DNA from 4 places in the Sorangium sp. So ce363 genome. Region 3 is predicted to be linked to each of the others. Evidence: riboswitches for the same ligand, from Rfam matches in the RefSeq annotation. Region 3 holds a riboswitch; each other region holds the start of a gene.
The links. Region 3 has a riboswitch for cobalamin ahead of WMF12_RS04600 (TonB-dependent receptor). Riboswitches for the same ligand answer to the same signal wherever they lie in the genome.

Region 1 (4,206 bases), 4.2 Mb from region 3:
CGCGTCATGATCGACGATCCGGACCTCGCCGCGAGCCTCTGGGAGCGGCTCGCGCCCTGGACGCCGCCGAGCTTCGGCCTCCACCGCGCCGTCGGGCTGAACGAGCGATTCCGCTACTATCGCTACACCGAGGGCGAATATTTCAACTGGCACGGCGACGGGTCGTTCGTGCGATCCGGCGGCGAGCGGAGCCTGTTCACCGCGATGATCTACCTGAACGACGACTTCGAGGGCGGCACGACCGATTTCTGGGGCGGCCGGAGCATCGCCCCGCGGCGCGGGATGGCGCTCCTGTTCGAGCACCGCCGGCTCCACCGCGGCGCCGCCGTGACACGGGGGAGCAAGTACGTCCTCCGCAGCGACGTGATGTACCGGCGCGGGTGATGCCAGCGCCGCGCGTGCGCCGGCGCTCGGCGCCTCAGCGGGGCGCCGCGGTGGCGCCGGCGCCGAGCGCCTCGGCGAGGCGCGGCAGCACCTCGCCGGCCCGGGCCTCGATCTTCAGCGCGCCGAGCTCCTCGCCGCGCGCGGAGCCGAGGTTGATCATGGCGATCGGGGTGCCTCGCTGCGCGGCGCGCAGCACGAAGCGGTAGCCCGAGAAGACCGCCAGCGACGAGCCGACGACGAGGAGCGCGTCCGCCGCGTCCACGAGCGCGAACGCCGCGTCGACGATCGGCCGGGCCACGTTCTCGCCGAAGAAGACGACGCGCGGCTTGAGCGGCCCATCGCAGCGGAGGCACGGCGGCGCCCGGAAGCCCGCCACATGCTCGGCGGGCAGGTCGGCGTCGCCGTCGGGGGCGACGTCGGCCGCGAGGCGCAGCCAGCCGGGGTTCTGCGCGAGGAGCCGCTCCTGGAGGGCGGCGCGCCGCTCCATCGCGCCGCACGCGAGGCAGGCGACCTCGGAGAGCGTCCCGTGCAGCTCGATGACGCGACGGCTGCCCGCGGCCTGGTGGAGGCCGTCGACGTTCTGCGTGATGAGGCCATCGAGCTGCCCCGCCTGCTCGAGCCGCGCGAGGGCGCGGTGGGCGGGGTTCGGCTCGGCCCTGGAGAACCGCTCCCAGCCGATCACGGCGCGCGCCCAGTAGCGCTGCCGGATCTCGGCCGAGCGGGAGAACTCCCGCCCCTGGATCGGGTTCCGCGCGCGGCGCCGCGTCTCGGGCCCTCGATAATCCGGGATGCCGGATTCGGTGCTGCACCCCGCGCCCGTGAGCGCCACGATCCGCTTGCCGCGCAGGAGCGCGACGAGGTCGTCGAGCGGATCGGCCGGACGCGCTTCGCTGAGCGGCATATGCCCGGGTTGTGGCCCGCGACGGCGCGCGCCGCCAGCGTCGACCACGCAACCATGCAACTGAACATGCAATCGAGCGTGCAACCGAGCAAAGGAGCTCCCCCACAACATCTCGCTTGACCGACTCACTGCACCACCATATGTAGTGCCCATGTTGGTGCCTCGGGCTTCGGCCCGGGGCTCAAAAGGGAACCCGGTGTGAATCCGGGGCTGCCCCGCAGCGGTAAGCGAGAACGATCTCCACGACGCGCACTGGCCCTCGGGCTGGGAAGCGGTGGACCGTAGGAATCCGGCGAGAGCCGGAGCGCTCGTGAGCCCGAAGACCTGCCAACATCCTGCGCAGGAGAGACATCCAGCGCCGGTTTGACCTGGAAGCCTCGAGGGAGGCGGGTAGGTCCGAGCTGGCGCAGACTCTCGCGCTTGTCCCGGTTCCGACCCCCTCCCGCGCTGTCTTCCTTTCGCCCGCGGGGGCGAGCGGTCGGTCCGATGGCTCCTCCAGAGAGCCTGGCGCACCCGCGCGCATCGGCTGGCTTCTTCGCTCTCGCGGCATCGACGCGAGCGGTCCGGGACCGCTCGGAACGAGCACGACGAGGAGGATGCCATGCTGAACGAACCGTTGGTGAAGAGCAACGGCGCGGCGCCGTTGCGCGCGCTCCACGCACCCCACGCGCCCGCCATGACGAGCGCCGGCGCGGAGGAGACGCTCCCGCACACGACGATGCGGGTGAAGAAGAGGAACGGGTCGAGCGAGCCCGTGGACGTCAACAAGATCGTCCGGGCGGTGAGCCGCTCTTGCGCGGCCCTGTCCGACGTGGACGCGCTCCGCGTCGCGACAAAGACCATCAGCGGCCTCTACGACGGCGCGACGACGCGCGAGCTCGATCAGCTCTCCATCCAGACGGCGGCGTCGCTCATCGCCGATGAGCCCCAGTACGCGAAGCTCGCGGCGCGCCTGCTCGCCACGTACATCGACAAGGAAGTCCGCAATCAGGAGATCCACGCGTTCTCGCAGTCCATCGCCGTGGGGCGGCGGCTGGGCCTCATCAACGATCGGCTCCACGGCTTCGTGGCGCAGAACGCCCGCAAGCTGAACGACGCCATCGAGCCGGGGCGGGACAACGAGCTGGAGTACTTCGGCCTGCGGACCCTCTACGACCGCTACCTGCTGAAGCACCCCGAGACGCGCCTCGTCATCGAGACGCCGCAGCAGTTCTTCCTGCGCATCGCGTGCGCGCTGTCCGAGACGGCGGCGCAGGCCATCGAGCTCTACCGGCTCTTCTCGTCGCTCGATTACCTGCCGAGCTCACCGACGATGTTCAACTCCGGGACGAGCCACGAGCAGCTCTCGAGCTGCTTTCTGCTCGACTCGCCGGACGATCACCTCGAGACCATCTACCAGCGCTACACCGACGTCGCGATGCTCTCGAAGTTCTCGGGCGGCATCGGGCTCGCCTACCACCGGGTGCGGTCGCGCGGCTCGCTCATCGAGAGCACCAACGGGCACTCCAGCGGGATCGTGCCTTGGCTCAAGACGCTCGACGCGTCCGTCGCGGCCGTGAACCAGGGCGGCAAGCGCAAGGGCGCCTGCTGCGTCTACCTCGAGCCGTGGCACGCCGACGTCGAGGAGTTCCTCTCACTGCGCGACAACACGGGCGACGAGGCGGCGCGCACGCACAACCTGAACCTCGCGAGCTGGGTCCCGGACCTCTTCATGAAGCGGGTCGAGGCCGACGGTGAATGGAGCCTGTTCGACCCGAAGGACGTGCGCGATCTCCCCGATCTCTACGGTGAGGAGTTCGATCGTCGCTACGTCGAGGCCGAGCGGGCGGGCCTCGCCAAGAAGACGATGAAGGCCCGCGAGCTCTACGCGCGGATGATGCGCACGCTCGCGCAGACGGGCAACGGCTGGATGACGTTCAAGGACAAGTCGAACCGCGCCTGCAACCAGACGGCGCTGCCGGGCCGGATCGTCCACCTCTCGAACCTCTGCACCGAGATCCTGGAGGTGACCTCGAACGAGGAGTCGGCCGTCTGCAACCTGGGCTCGATCAACCTCGCTCGCCACACGGTCACGCTGGCGGACGGCGCGGTCGCGGTCGACTTCGAGAAGCTCGCGCGCACGGTGCGGACCGCGGTCCGCCAGCTCGACCGCGTCATCGACCTCAACTACTACCCCATCCCCTCGACGAGGCGATCGAACCTCCGCTGGCGTCCCGTCGGGCTCGGGCTCATGGGCCTGCAGGACGTGTTCTTCCAGATGCGCCTGCCCTTCGACGCCCCGGCCGCGCGTGAGCTCTCGAGGCGGATCTCGGAGGATGTGTATTACCACGCGCTCTCGACGTCCGCGGACCTCGCGGCGGAGAAGGGGCGACACCCGGCGTTCGACGAGACGCGCGCCGCGCGCGGAGAGCTCCAGTTCGACGCGTGGGACGTCGTCCCGGAGGACACGGCGCGCTGGGAGGCGCTCCGCGCGCGCGTCCGCGCCGAGGGGCTCAGGAACTCGCTGCTCGTCGCCATCGCGCCGACGGCCACCATCGCGTCGATCGCGGGCTGCTACGAGTGCATCGAGCCGCAGGTGTCCAACCTCTTCAAGCGCGAGACGCTCTCCGGGGACTTCCTGCAGATGAACCGCTACCTGGTCGCGGAGCTCAAGCGGCTCGGCGCCTGGAACGACGCGGTGCGCGCCCGGCTCAAGCTCGCGGAGGGCTCGGTCCAGGGCATGGACGAGCTGCCCGAGGAGCTCCGCGCCGTGTACCGGACGGCGTGGGAGATCCCGATGCGCTCGCTCATCGACATGGCCGCGGATCGCGGGGCCTTCATCGATCAGAGCCAGTCGCTGAACCTCTTCATCGAGAACCCCACCATCGGTCAGCTCTCGAGCATGTACTTCCACGCATGGAAGAAGGGGCTCAAGACGACGT
Region 2 (4,206 bases), 900 kb from region 3:
AACGCGACGTTCGCGGTGGGCGCGCTCGTCCTTCGGTCGGCGACGGGGAGCTTCCCCTGGTAGCCGCGGAGCTGCATCGCGAGCGCGGCGCTCTCGGAGCGCTCCAGCGTCCGGAGCGCCACGACGCCCGCGACGGCGCCGGCCGAGCGCGCGGCGGCGCCGGGGCGGGTGAACCCACCGCGGAGCGCGGCCGCGCTCCACGCGCTGTCGGCCGCGCGCTGGAGCACGCCGGCGAAGCGCCGCGTCAGCGCGAGCAGCTCGACAAGGGCCGCGGGGACGCCGAGCCCGGCGAGCGCCGCCTCGATCTCGGCGGGCGCGGCGGCGCCGGCGAGCCACCGGAGCACCGCGGCCGCCGCGAGGACGCGCGCGCCGATGGCCACGGCGCGGCGGGCCCCCTCGGCCGTGATCGCGTCGGCCGGGAACGGCGCGCCGGGGAGGAGCGGCGCCCCCGGCGTGAGCGCGAGCGCGAGCGCCGCCGCGACCGCTCCGATCCACGCGGCGGGCGCGGCGGCGCGGAGGACGGCGCGCGCCGGCGTGCCCTGGAGGCGGAGGGCCGCGCACGCGAGCAGGAGCAGCGCGGCCGGCGTGACGGGCGAGCGCGCGCCCGCGGCGACGCAGCACGCCGCCACGGCGGCCCCGAGGCGGAGCCGGGCGTCCACGTCGCGGAGCCGCGCGGGCGGGTCAGTCCGCACGGAGGCCTTCGCCGCCGGCCTTGCCCGCGGGCGCGCCCGCGCGCTCGACGAAGAGCACGCGCGAGAAATAGCCGAGGGCGAAGCCGGCGAGGAGCCCGGCCCAGAGGAACGCGAACAGCAGGAGGTCGCCCTCGAGGCCCGCGAACAGCGGCCCCGTGTCGTGGCGCCCTGCGTCCTCGGCGACGCGGCGCACCACGGCCTCGTCGACGCCGTCCCAGGACGCGTTGCCGCAGGCGGCGAGCCAGAATGAACCGGCGAGCTGGAGCGCTGCCGCGCACGCGCGCCGCGCGAGCGGCGCTGGCAGCGGGCGCTGTCCGAGCCGCCGCTTCACGACGCCCCCGGGGCGAGCCGGACGACCTGGAGTCGGTCCAGGATGTCGGGCCGCCGGGCGCGCAGGAAGGCGAGCGCCCCCGCGGTCATGACGCCCTCGAGCAGGCCGAGCGGGAGCTGGGTGGGGACGAAGGCGAGGGCGACGCCCGTGAACATGGACGTCACCGATCCCTCGCCCGAGAGCCCGAGCGCGAGCGCGAGCGCCGTGGTGGCGTAGGTTGCCCAGTCCGACGTCACGCCCGCGAGGAAGCCCGCGACCCAGAGGTTCGCGCCGCAGCGCCGCGCGACATGGAAGGCGAAATATCCGGTGAAGGCGCCCGCGATGCCCATCGACGCGACGTCGGCGCCGAGCGTGGTGAGGCCGCCGTGCGCGAGGAAGAGGGCCTGGATAAGGAGCGCCACCACGGTGACGAGGACGGTCATCCAGGGGCCGATGAGCACCGCCGCGAGCCCTGTGCCGCACGGGTGGGAGCAGGTCCCGGCGGTCGGCACCGGCACGGGCATGCACGAGATCGCGAAGACGGCGGCCGCGATGAGGCCGACGAACGGCTTGTAGAAGGCGTCCTGCTCGGTGCGGCGCCGGAGCAGGTGGAGGGCGATCGCGACGAAGGGCAGCGCGAGCGCGTTCCAGAAGGCGCACCAGCCGAGCGGCAGGACGCCTTCCGCGAGGTGCATCGCGGCCGCGGGCCGGGGCGCGAGGAGCGTCCCCAGGGACACGGCGGCGATCGACAATGCGCGGCCGTGAAGACCGATTTCGGCGCTCCGGGTGAAGTCCGCACCCGAACGCCACGAAGACGTGCGCAAGCTGCACCTCGTGGGAGGCTCGGGTAGGTCTCCCGGCTCATGGGTTCAGGGAGCTGATCGAGCTCCCAGCGCTGCGTCCACCTTCCCAGGCCTCTTCCAATGGGGCCCAGTGGTCTTCGGAGGCAGCTCCCCACTCACGGTGGCGGGACCGCGCCGGTTTTGCACCGGCTTCCCTGTTATGCCCCGGAGGGCACCCGAGGAATGGATTGTCAGGCCGGTGCTCGGTAATCCCGTTTCGTGCCCGGCGTCAAGGACGTCGCGCCCCGATCGTGGAGGAGGGGGCTCAGCGGGCGCTGCATGCGGCATGGCATGTCAGACGAGCTCCCCGTCGAGCGCGGGCCAGCTCCGCCTCGCGCGTCGGCCGCGTATCGTAGCGGCGCGATCGCGCGAGCCGGGGGCGCGGACCGGGCGAACCCGGGTGCGTCGACCCGGGGGCGCGTGCTTCCGCGTTGCGCGGTCCGGCCCGGCGCGGCCCGCCGCGAGTGCCCTCGTCCGCGGCGTCGGCGCGGCGGTGATGCCTGCGCTGGTGGCACCCTGCCCTCGGGGGGCGCTGCCGAGGCGCACGAGGCCATCGCTGCCGAGGCGCGTCGCGCGCCCGTCGGCGCCCCCCCATCGAGCGGCCATGGGCGCCGACGAGCGATCGAGGCCCTGTCGTGCGGCGGCCCGAGGCCGAGAAATTGACCCAGACGCATCATGCGAAGAGTCGTCGAGCACACGTCTTGAATTATGTCCCCCTTAGATAAAACCTGTTTACTTTGTCGCCGCGCGGGCGCAGCCCCTGTCTCGGTTTGGGCCCGCACGAGGGCCTCTCGTGCGCTTGAATACAGGAGCCGGCGCGTTCCTTCCGCAGTGTGCTTTGTTCGTCCTGGCTCTTTACTCGGGAGCAGGTGTCCGGTGTACGGCCTGCTGCCTCGTGGCCTCTCTTATTGAAGAGATGAGGGATTTCGTGTTCGCTCGTCTCGGAATGCGAGATGAACGCTGCGCTGGGCGCTGTCTCTGGTGGAGGGGTATGCCCGGCTCGAACGTGAATCCCCGCAGATCGGGTGTGTGTGGGTCGCGCGCCCGCCTGGCTGCCTTCGCGCCCGGAGCGCTCTGCTCGCTCGGCGTGCACGCGTTGCACTTTGTTATCGACAATGCGCCTGCGGATGCCACAATCTGACTACCGCATGCGCACCGGCGCGGACCCCCCAGCCCGGAGCGCATGCGGTCTTTCTTCTGCACCGTGGCGGACGTTCAAGACTCCGGCGCGGTTTCCCTGCCGCGGTCATTCTGGGCCCCCCTCCAGCGTGATGCGCGGTATTTTTTTTGCCCTCGAGCGCGCGGTTCGCGTCTTCCGAGGCGTCACTTTCCGGTGAACGTGGCCTGCGATTTCGCCAGGAACGCTTTCATTCCGACCTGTTGATCTTCGCTGCCGAAGAGCGCCGCGAATGCCTGGGCTTCCAGCTCGTTGGCGGCGGCGAGGTCGAGGCTCTCGCCGCGCAGGAGGACGCGCTTGGCGGCGGCGACGGCGAGCGGGCCGCGCGAGGCGATCTTGAGGGCGGTCTCGTGGGCGCGCGCGAGGAGCTCGGTCGCTGGGAAGACGGCGTTGACGAGCCCGATCGACAGCGCCTGCTGGGCGGTGATCATGTCACCTGAATAGACGAGCTCGCGCGCGCGTCCGGGCCCGACCCGTCGCAGCAGCCGCTGGGTCCCGCCGAACCCCGGGATGACGCCCAGGTTCACCTCGGGCTGGCCGAGTTTGGCGCCTTCGGCGGCGTAGATGAAGTCGCAGGCGAGGGCGAGCTCGCAGCCGCCGCCCAGCGCGAAGCCGTTGACGGCGGCGATCACGGGGAAGGGGGCAGTCTCGATGAGCTCGGCGAGCCGGTGGCCTGCGTCGGCGAACCGCTTCGCGGCGATGCTGTTCATGGCCGCCATCTCCGCGATGTCGGCGCCGGCGACGAACGCCTTGCCGGCGCCGGTCAGCACCGCCGCGCGGACCTCGTTGCCCTCGGCGGGCGCGAGGAGGTCGCGGAAGGCCGTGGTGAGCTCGCCGAGGACGGCGGGGTTCAGGGCGTTGAGTTTGTCGGGCCGCTGGATGGTCACGGTGGCGACGTGATCCGCGCGCTCGACGGCGACGAACTGGAGCGTACCGCGAGCAGGGGCCCCCGGCTGCTGTTCTTGAGCGGTCATGGAGCGTGGTTAGCAGCGCCCCGCGCCGGGGGGAAGCGCCTGCCGTGGGCCAGGGAAGGCGTCATTCCGTGTCCTCCCGATCCCGCTGTGTCGAGGCCGTTGCCGAGCCGACGAGCGAGCGATTTCCAGGCGAGCGATTTCCGGAGGAGTCGCGCGCCTGTTCCGGGACACGGCCCTTCGCTCGATGATCCGAACTCACCGCTTGAGTGCG
Region 3 (4,206 bases):
TCGGGGTGCGCCGGATCCGTGATCGTGTCGCCGATCGTGACCGTGTCGAGCCCGGCGATCGCGATCACCTCGCCCGCGACGGCGCTCTCGACCGCGACGCGCTTCAGCCCCTCGTAGGCGTAGAGCATCTTCACGTAGCCGCGCGACTGGCCGCCCTCGCCGAGGAGCGCGACGTCGGCGCCGGACCGGGCGGTGCCGCGGACCACGCGGCCGACCGCGAGCCGGCCCACGTACTCGTCGTGGGTCGTGTTGCAGACGATGACCTGGAGCGGACCGTCGGGGTCGCCGGAGGGGCCGGGGACCCGCTCGAGGATGGTCTCGAAGAGCGGCTCGAGGTCCTTCGCCTCGTGCTCGAGCTCGCGCTTCGCCTGGCCGAGCTTCGCCACGGCGTAGAGCGTCGAGAAGTCCATCTGCGCGTCGCTCGCCTCGAGGTCACAGAAGAGGTCGAACACCTCGGAGAGCACCTCGTGGGCGCGCGCGTCGCTCCGGTCGATCTTGTTGATGACCACGATGACCGGGAAGCCGCGCTGGAGGCACTTCGAGAGCACGAAGCGCGTCTGCGGCAGCGGGCCCTCGGCGGCGTCGACGAGGAGGAGCGCCCCGTCGGCCATCATGAGCGTGCGCTCGACCTCGCCGCCGAAGTCGGAGTGGCCGGGCGTGTCGACGATGTTGATCTTGACCCCGCGGTACCGGATGCTCGTGTTCTTCGCGAGGATGGTGATGCCGCGCTCCCGCTCGAGGTCGTTCGAGTCCATGACGCGCTCGGCCACGACCTCGTTCTCTCGGAAGGCGCCCGACTGGCGGAGCATGTGATCGACGAGGGTCGTCTTCCCGTGGTCGACGTGGGCGACGATGGCGATGTTGCGGAGATCGTTACGGGGCATATACGGCGGCGGCCGTGTAGCACGCGACCCACGGAGGAGCGAGCCCATCCTCGCTAGAGCCCGAACGTTCGGCCTGCACGGCAGGCCCGCGTCGAGGCGCTCGGATGGAGAGCGCGAGGCGCGCGCATGGCGCGAGAGCGGCGCGCGTCGAGCGGGCGAGCGGAGCGGTAGCGATTGACAGCCGAAGGCGCACGGCCATAGGGTGCGCGCCGTGCTGGTGCCCGGGCGTTCGCCTGGGCCGAAGAGGGAACCCGGTGAAACTCCGGGGCTGCCCCGCAGCGGTAAGCGAGAACGACCTCCACCCCAAGCACTGGCCCGACGAGGGCTGGGAAGCGGTGGACAGTAGGGAGCCGGTCAGACCGGAGCGCTCGCGAGCCCGAAGACCTGCCAGCGCCCGGCGGCGGGAGACATCCGGCGCCGGTTCGACCTGGGAGCCTCGAGGGAGGCGGTGAGGTCCGAGCCGGTGCAGCTCTGCCTCTGCCACGTCCCGGATACCGAACCGCCCCCCGCGTCGCCTTCCGGTCGCCCGCGGGGGCGAGAGGTCGGTCCAGCGCACCGTGCGCTGGCCAGCCATTTCGTCCTCGCGGAGCTCGACGCGAGCGGCCCGACGCCGCTCCGCGCGATTGCGGCGAAGGAGGACACGAATGCTGCGCGAGACGGTCACGACGAGCCACGGGCGCCGCCATCCATTTCACCTGCTCGCCGCGTTATCCATGGTGCTGGCCGCCGCGCGGCCCGCGCGCGCCGAGGGCGACACCCCCGAGTCGCCCGCTGCCCCGCCGGAGGCCGCCGCTGCAGAGCCCACCGGCGAGGGCGCGCCCGCGGGCGACGCCGCGATCGAGGTCACGATCCAGGCGGAGAAGCCGGGCAGCGAGGCCGCGTCGCGCGTCTCCGTCGGACACCGGGAGCTCGAGCTCAGGCCGAGGCTCCGGCCGGGCGACATCCTCGAGTCGGTCCCCGGGCTCTTCGCCGTGCAGCACGCGGGCGGCGGCAAGGCGAACCAGTACTTCCTCCGCGGATTCGACGCGGATCATGGGACCGACGTCGCCTTCTTCGTCGACGGCGTGCCCGTCAACATGGTCAGCCACGGCCACGGCCACGGCTTCACCGATCTCTACTTCATGATCCCGGAGCTCGTGACAGGGCTCGACGGGTACAAGGGGCCTTATTACGCGAGCATCGGCGACTTCGGTACGGCGGGCGCCGTCAACCTGCGCTTCGCCGAGAAGCTCGAGGAGAGCTACGCGCAGGTCAGCCTGGGGCAGTACGGTATCCAGCGCGGCCTCGTCCTCGCCTCGCCGGATCTCGGCGACGCGTGGCGCGCGGTGGCCGCGGCGGAGATCTACCGGAACGACGGGCCGTTCCTGAGCCCGGAGCGGCTCGAGCGCTTCAACGTGTACCTGCGGGCCACGCACGATCTCGACAACACCGGGAAGATCCAGATGACCTGGATGTCGTATGGATCGACCTGGCACGGCTCCGGCCAGATCCCCGCGCGCGCCGTGTGCGGCGAGGGCGAGCAGGGCGGGTTGAACCCGCCGCCGTCGGCGTTCGGACAGCCGTGCATCGACCATTTCGGCGCCGTGGATCCGACCGAGGGCGGGGCGACCGAGCGGCACATGGCGTCCGTCGCGTACTCGACCGCGTGGCGGGACGCCGATCTGAGCGCGCTGGCCTACCTCGTCCGCTACCGCTTCACGCTGTACTCGAACTTCACCTTCTTCAGCGAGGACCCCGTCCACGGCGACCAGATCGAGCAGAACGACGACCGCACGGTCGGCGGCGCCGATCTCCGCTTCCGCAGGCAATACGAGATCGGCGGGGCGAGGTTCACGACCTCGCTCGGCGCGCAGATCCGCGCGGACGCGATCGACAAGTCCCTCCACCACGACGAGGCGCGCGAACGGATCGAGGAGAAGAGCAGGACCCACGTCGATGAGAGCCAGATCGGCGTCTACGTCGAGCAGGACGCCCGGCTCCGGCGCTGGCTCCGCGTCGTGCTCGGGGCGCGCGCGCAGTGGATCGACGTCAACGTGGACGATCCGGGCGAGGACCTCGAGGCGGCGGGGAACAGGTCGAGCGGCGCCCGGGGACAGATGCAGCTGCTCCCGAAGCTCACGGCGATCGTGTCGCCCGTCGAGGGGGTCGATCTCTTCGCCCACTTCGGGCGGGGCTTCCACTCGAACGACGCGCAGGGCGTGGTGCTGGGGCAGGGGGCGGCGACGCTGATCACGCCCGCGACGGGCTACGAGGTCGGCCTGCGGGTCGCGCCCTTGCGCGGGCTGTCGCTGAGCGGGGCCGCGTTCCTGCTCGACCTGGACTCGGAGCTGGTCTGGAGCGGCGACGCGGGCGCGACCGAGGCGTCGGGGCAGACGCGGCGCTACGGGATCGAGATCGGCGGGCGCTACCGGCTCCGGAGCTGGCTCTTCGCGGACGTGGACGCGACCTTCACCCGCGCGCGCTTCCGCGAGAACGCCGGCAACGCGAGCGCGGTCGCCCTCGCGCCGACCCAGACGCTGACCGCGGGCGTCGGCGTCCGCCCGACGCTCGGCGCGTTCACGCCGTTCGCGGCGCTGCGGGTCAAGGCGATCGGCGCTCGGCCCGCGACCGAGGACGAGTCGCTCACCGCCGAGGGGTTCACGGTCGTCGACGCCAACGCCGGGCTGCGGTGGAAGAACGTCGAGGTGGCCGTGGACATCCAGAACCTCTTCGACACGACGTGGCGAGAGGTCCAGTTCGCGAGCGAGTCGCGGCTGCAGTACGAGCCGGCCGCGGTCACCGGGATCCACTACTCGCCGGGGTGGCCGTTCACCGCGATCGGGCGGGCGACGCTGTACTGGGAGTAGGCGCAGCGCCGGCTCATGTCCGGCGGAGGTCCTCGCGCAGCGCGTCGAGCGATGCCCGGAACGCGGCTTCGCTCACGGCGGCGCCCGTCGCCAGGGGCAGGAGCTCTGCGAACATCTGCCAGGCTTCCCGGATGTCACATACCCTGTGCGGATAACGCTGACGGGCAATGAGCGTGAGCCCTGTCACGACGCTGCGAACCATCGCCGCCTGGAACCCCGAGCCCTCGAAGACGACCGCTGAGCACCTGATGGTTGCGCTCGCCTCCGCGAGGAAGCTCGCGATCGCCCTGCGCGCGGGCGCCGGCGGCAACGACGCCCCGCTCTCGACGAGGGTGAGCAGCCCTATGCCGCGCGGGTGCTTCTTCGCGAACTCCGCGCACGCGTCCCGCAAGTGGCGCGCGCCGTCCTCGGTCGTCTCGCGGCGCCAGATGACACAGAAGATCTGGTGCCAGGAAGCCAGGACGTAGTCCGGTTGT
Region 4 (4,206 bases), 4.2 Mb from region 3:
CCCGGCGGGATCGGCGTACCGGCTCGACTGGTACACGGCCCGGATCTCGCCCGACGCGCCCGAGAACACGGCGCCGCCCGGGCGCTTCCACTCGGCGTGCAGGCGCGGCGCGACGACGAGGCGCGAGCGGAACGGGAGGAGGTCGTTCCTCGTCGTCCGCCCCGGCGTCGTGTCCCGCGGATCGAGCAGCGTCGCCGCGATCTCGGCGCGGAGGAACCAGGTCACCTCGACCCCGGCCAAGAGCTCCGCGCCCACGACGCGGGCGCGGCCGACGTTGTACGGGTTCACGTAGCCCTGGCCGGAGCGCTCGTACGCGACGAGCCCGGAGACCGCGCTCCCGAACGCGAACACGTCGAGGAAGGCGCCGCGCAGCACGGCGCCGCGCCCCGTCTGCGCCCGGATCCCGGCCTCGATCGTGGCGCCCGACTCCGGCTCGAGCTCCGCGTTGCCGTGGACGACGCCGGAGACGCCGTACACCTCGCCGAGCGTCGGGACGCGGACGTAGCGGCCCACGGTCGCGAGGAGCCGGAGCCGGTCGCTCCCCGCCTCCACGCCGACCCGCCCGGTCGGGACGAGCACGTCGCAAGGGCGCTCGCGGTCCGCCCCGGTGGCGTGGCACTCCCCGCTCGCGAGGGCGTGCAGCGCGAGCCCCTCGCCGAGGCGCGCCTCCGCGCTGACGGCGCCGCGCGCGAACGAGCGCCGCGCCCGCGCGAGCGGTACGTCGTCCGGCGCGCGCGAGATGCCCTCGCGCGCGACCGAGAGCACGGGCCGCACCCGGAGCCGGTCGGCGAAGGAGAGCGTCGCCCCGAGCGTCTGCTCCAGGCGGCGGCCGGCGAGGCGGAGCTCCGGCGTGAGCAGCGCGAGCTCGAAGAGGGGATCATGGACCTCCGACCGCGCCTCGATGAACGAGGTGCGCGCCTCGAGCGTGTGCTGCGCCTCTCCGCCGAACGGCACCCGCGCCGCGACGGACGTCAGCGCGCGCCGCGACTCCCCCCGCGCCTCGCGGGACGGCAGGAGCGCGAGCCTCGGCACGCCCTGCTCGCGGCCGGTGCCGTTCGCGATCACGTCGACGATCGCGCCGCCCCCGAGCTCGACGCGCGCGAGCGCCCAGGCGTCGATCGTGCGCACGTCGGCGTTCTGCCGGCGTTCCAGGGTGTCGTCGCTCTCGTCGAAGAGCGTCCCGCCATCGTTGACGAACGCGTAGCGGTTCTCCGCGGCCTCCGCGCTCACCCCGACGATCGCGCTCACCGGGCCCGCGCTGGCGCCGGCGAACGCCCACCCGCGCCGCGCGCCGAGCGAGCCCGCCATGGCGCCCGCGCCGGCCGTCGTCCGGGAAGGCCGCCGCGGCTCGAAGAAGATCGCTCCGCCGGGGCCGAGGCGGTCGGCCTCGATGGGCGCGTGGCCGCGGTAGATCTCGATGCGCTCGATGAGCCAGAGGGGCACGAGGGAGAGATCCGCCGTCCCCACGACGTCGTCGTTCAGGCGGACGCCGGCGAGGTACACCGGCGTCTGCGTGGCGGTCGCTCCCCGGAGGGCCGCGGTCGCCGGCCCGCCGAAGCCGCCCGACTCGATGATGAGGACGCCCGGCTGCGTGCGGAGCACGTCCGCCGCTCCGAGCCCCGCGCCGGTGAGGCGCTCGCGGCCCAGCACCGACCCCGCGACGGACCTGTCCTTGGGCGGCGCGGGCGCGCGCATGCGATCCCCCTCGACGCGCACCTCCAGCGGGTCTGCCCCCGGTGGAGCGGCAGCGCGACCGGCCTCCTGCTCGGCCTCCGGCCTGCGCGGATCGTCGGCGCGGGCGGCCGGCAGGGCCGCCACGGCGCTGCAGGCGGCGAGCGAGAGCCAGCACGCCACGCCGGCGCTCCGGCGCCGACGCGACCGACGATCAGAGGAATCAACCATTCACGCGCCGCCTGCCCGCGTCGACCCAGCGCTGCTCCGGGTGAGCTGAGAGCCGAAGCGAGGAGGCTGCGTGACGGGCCACGGCACCGCGCGCGAGCGAGGTGGTCGAGAGCCTGCGCGCCTTCCCCTCGAAGGCTCAGGTCAACGCGCGCCAGAGCACCGGCGCGCGCACCTTCGGCAGGTCTTCGGACTCACGGGCGCTGCGGCCGTCGCCGGTCGCTCTCCTACACATCACCGCTTCCCAGGCTGCTCTGGTGCATGCCCAGTGCTTCTTGGTGATGGTCGTTCCCGTTCACCGCTGCGGGGGCAGTCCCGGATTCTCACCGGGTTCCCTTTTCAGCTCGCCAGGGGATGGCCGGACGAGCACCGATGGCGGGGCGACTCGTCGCACCCGTCACGCAGGATGTCAACGCAGAAGCGAAGGCCCGGAGCGCCCCGTCCACGGGCCCACCGGCGATGCACACCCGAGACAGAACCGGGAGTCCCTTGACAGTCTTGCACGCGCGTGCCAAGAGTTACTTGAAACTGATTTTCTTTATCAGTTACCAGAAACGAGCGGCCCGAGACCTGACGTCCAGCGCCCGATGATCCGAGCCCACGTGGCTCTCGACGCCCATCGGAGCTGAATGTGACGAGTTCCATCTCGATACCGGCCTCTGTCGCGCTGCCCGCGGTGAACGCAGGGCAGCTGTTGAAGCAATACACCCCTGAGTCGGCGTTCTTCTTCGCGTCGCCGACACGCACCCTCCTCGCGCAGGGCGTACACGACATGATCCTCGAGCCGAACGGCGCGGATCAGGGCGACCGCCTCGCGGACCGCGTCACGAGGGTGCTCGCGGCGGCGTCGAGGGCCGGCCAGGGCCTCCCCATGGTGGTCGGCGCGGTGCCGTTCAACAGCACGTCGCCGGCGCACCTCATCGTGCCGAGGGCGATCCAGAGCGCGGGCCCGCTCAACCACACGTCGGAATCGCCGCGGTCGCACCTGCCGATCACCATCCAGGAGCTGCGCCAGGTCCCCGAGCCCCGCGACTACGTGCGCGGCGTCGAGACGGCAGTGGGCCTGATGCGGTCCGAGGCGCTGAGCAAGGTGGTCCTCTCCAGGATGCTGGAGATGGTCCTGCGAGAGCCGGTCGATCTCCGCCTCGTCCTCCAGCGCCTCTCGCACCAGAACCGGAACGGCTACACCTTCGCCGCCAACCTCTCGGATCCGACCGCGGGGCTCTCCAGCGCGGAGCGCGGCGTCCCGACCTCGCGCGCGCGGACGCTCATCGGCGCGAGCCCGGAGCTGCTCCTGTCCCGCTCCGGGCTCCGGGTGATCGCCAATCCGCTCGCCGGCTCCGCGGTCCGCAGCCCGGACCCCGACGAGGACCGCCGGCGGGCGATCGCCCTGCTCGCGTCCGAGAAAGACCGGCACGAGCACGCGATCGTCGTCGACGCCGTCGCCGCCGCGCTCCGGCCGTTCTGCCGGCGCCTGAGCGTCCCCGACGAGCCTTCGCTCACGCAGACCCCGACGCTGTGGCACCTGTCGAGCCGGCTCACCGGGGAGCTGCGCGATCTCTCGATCTCCTCGATGAAGCTGGCCACCGCGCTGCACCCGACCCCCGCGGTGTGCGGATACCCCACGGACCGCGCCCGCGACGCCATCGAGGCGATCGAGCGGTTCGATCGCGGGTTCTTCACGGGGCTCGTGGGCTGGTCCGACGCGAGCGGCGACGGCGAGTGGGCGGTCGTCATCCGCTGCGCCGACGTCGCCGGCCGGGCGCTCCGCCTCTATGCCGGGGCCGGGATCGTCATCGGTTCGAACGGCGAGCACGAGCTCGCCGAGACCACCGCCAAGCTCGGGACCATGCTGAACGCGCTCGGCCTCAACCAGGCGCCGGAGATGGCATGAGCGCTCCGGAGGAGAGCCGGCAGGCGCCCGCGCAGGCGCGAACGCAGGCGCTCGACGGCTGGACTCCGTGGCCGGCCGAGATGGCCGATCTCTACCGGCGCGCCGGCTACTGGCGCGGCGAGACCTTCGGGCGCCTGCTCCGCGAGCGGGCCGCGCGGCACCCGGATCGGATCGCGCTCGTCAGCGGCGATCGCCGGCTGAGCTACGGTGAGCTCGATCGGCGCGCCGATCGCCTCGCCGCGGGCCTGCTGCACCTCGGGCTCCGGCCGGGGGATCGCGTCGTCGTCCAGCTCCCGAACATCGCGGAGTTCTTCGAGGTGTGCTTCGCGCTGTTCCGGCTCGGGGCGCTCCCCGTGCTGGCCCTGCCAGCGCACCGGCGCGCCGAGATCGCGGTTTTCTGCGAGCACACCGAG

Region 1: it holds a riboswitch for cobalamin, as region 3 does, so the genes downstream of both, WMF12_RS20615 (ribonucleoside-diphosphate reductase subunit alpha) here and WMF12_RS04600 (TonB-dependent receptor) in region 3, are expected to answer to the same signal.
Region 2: it holds a riboswitch for cobalamin, as region 3 does, so the genes downstream of both, WMF12_RS01305 (energy-coupling factor ABC transporter permease) here and WMF12_RS04600 (TonB-dependent receptor) in region 3, are expected to answer to the same signal.
Region 4: it holds a riboswitch for cobalamin, as region 3 does, so the genes downstream of both, WMF12_RS20630 (TonB-dependent receptor domain-containing protein) here and WMF12_RS04600 (TonB-dependent receptor) in region 3, are expected to answer to the same signal.

Annotation. Positions count from the first base shown of each region.
Region 1 is NZ_CP150333.1:5,410,622-5,414,827, forward strand. It holds gene WMF12_RS20605 (prolyl hydroxylase family protein) at 1-384, shown strand, start outside; gene WMF12_RS20610 (NAD-dependent protein deacetylase) at 419-1,285, opposite strand; cobalamin riboswitch at 1,424-1,631, shown strand; gene WMF12_RS20615 (ribonucleoside-diphosphate reductase subunit alpha) at 1,887-4,206, shown strand, end outside.
Region 2 is NZ_CP150333.1:321,637-325,842, forward strand. It holds gene WMF12_RS01295 (CbiQ family ECF transporter T component) at 1-692, opposite strand, end outside; gene WMF12_RS01300 (hypothetical protein) at 682-1,023, opposite strand; gene WMF12_RS01305 (energy-coupling factor ABC transporter permease) at 1,020-1,733, opposite strand; cobalamin riboswitch at 1,832-2,039, opposite strand; gene WMF12_RS01310 (enoyl-CoA hydratase/isomerase family protein) at 3,168-3,995, opposite strand.
Region 3 is NZ_CP150333.1:1,226,145-1,230,350, forward strand. It holds gene typA (translational GTPase TypA) at 1-932, opposite strand, end outside; cobalamin riboswitch at 1,083-1,290, shown strand; gene WMF12_RS04600 (TonB-dependent receptor) at 1,529-3,730, shown strand; gene WMF12_RS04605 (hypothetical protein) at 3,744-4,206, opposite strand, start outside.
Region 4 is NZ_CP150333.1:5,417,469-5,421,674, forward strand. It holds gene WMF12_RS20630 (TonB-dependent receptor domain-containing protein) at 1-1,854, opposite strand, end outside; cobalamin riboswitch at 2,062-2,288, opposite strand; gene dhbC (isochorismate synthase DhbC) at 2,531-3,793, shown strand; gene WMF12_RS20640 ((2,3-dihydroxybenzoyl)adenylate synthase) at 3,790-4,206, shown strand, end outside.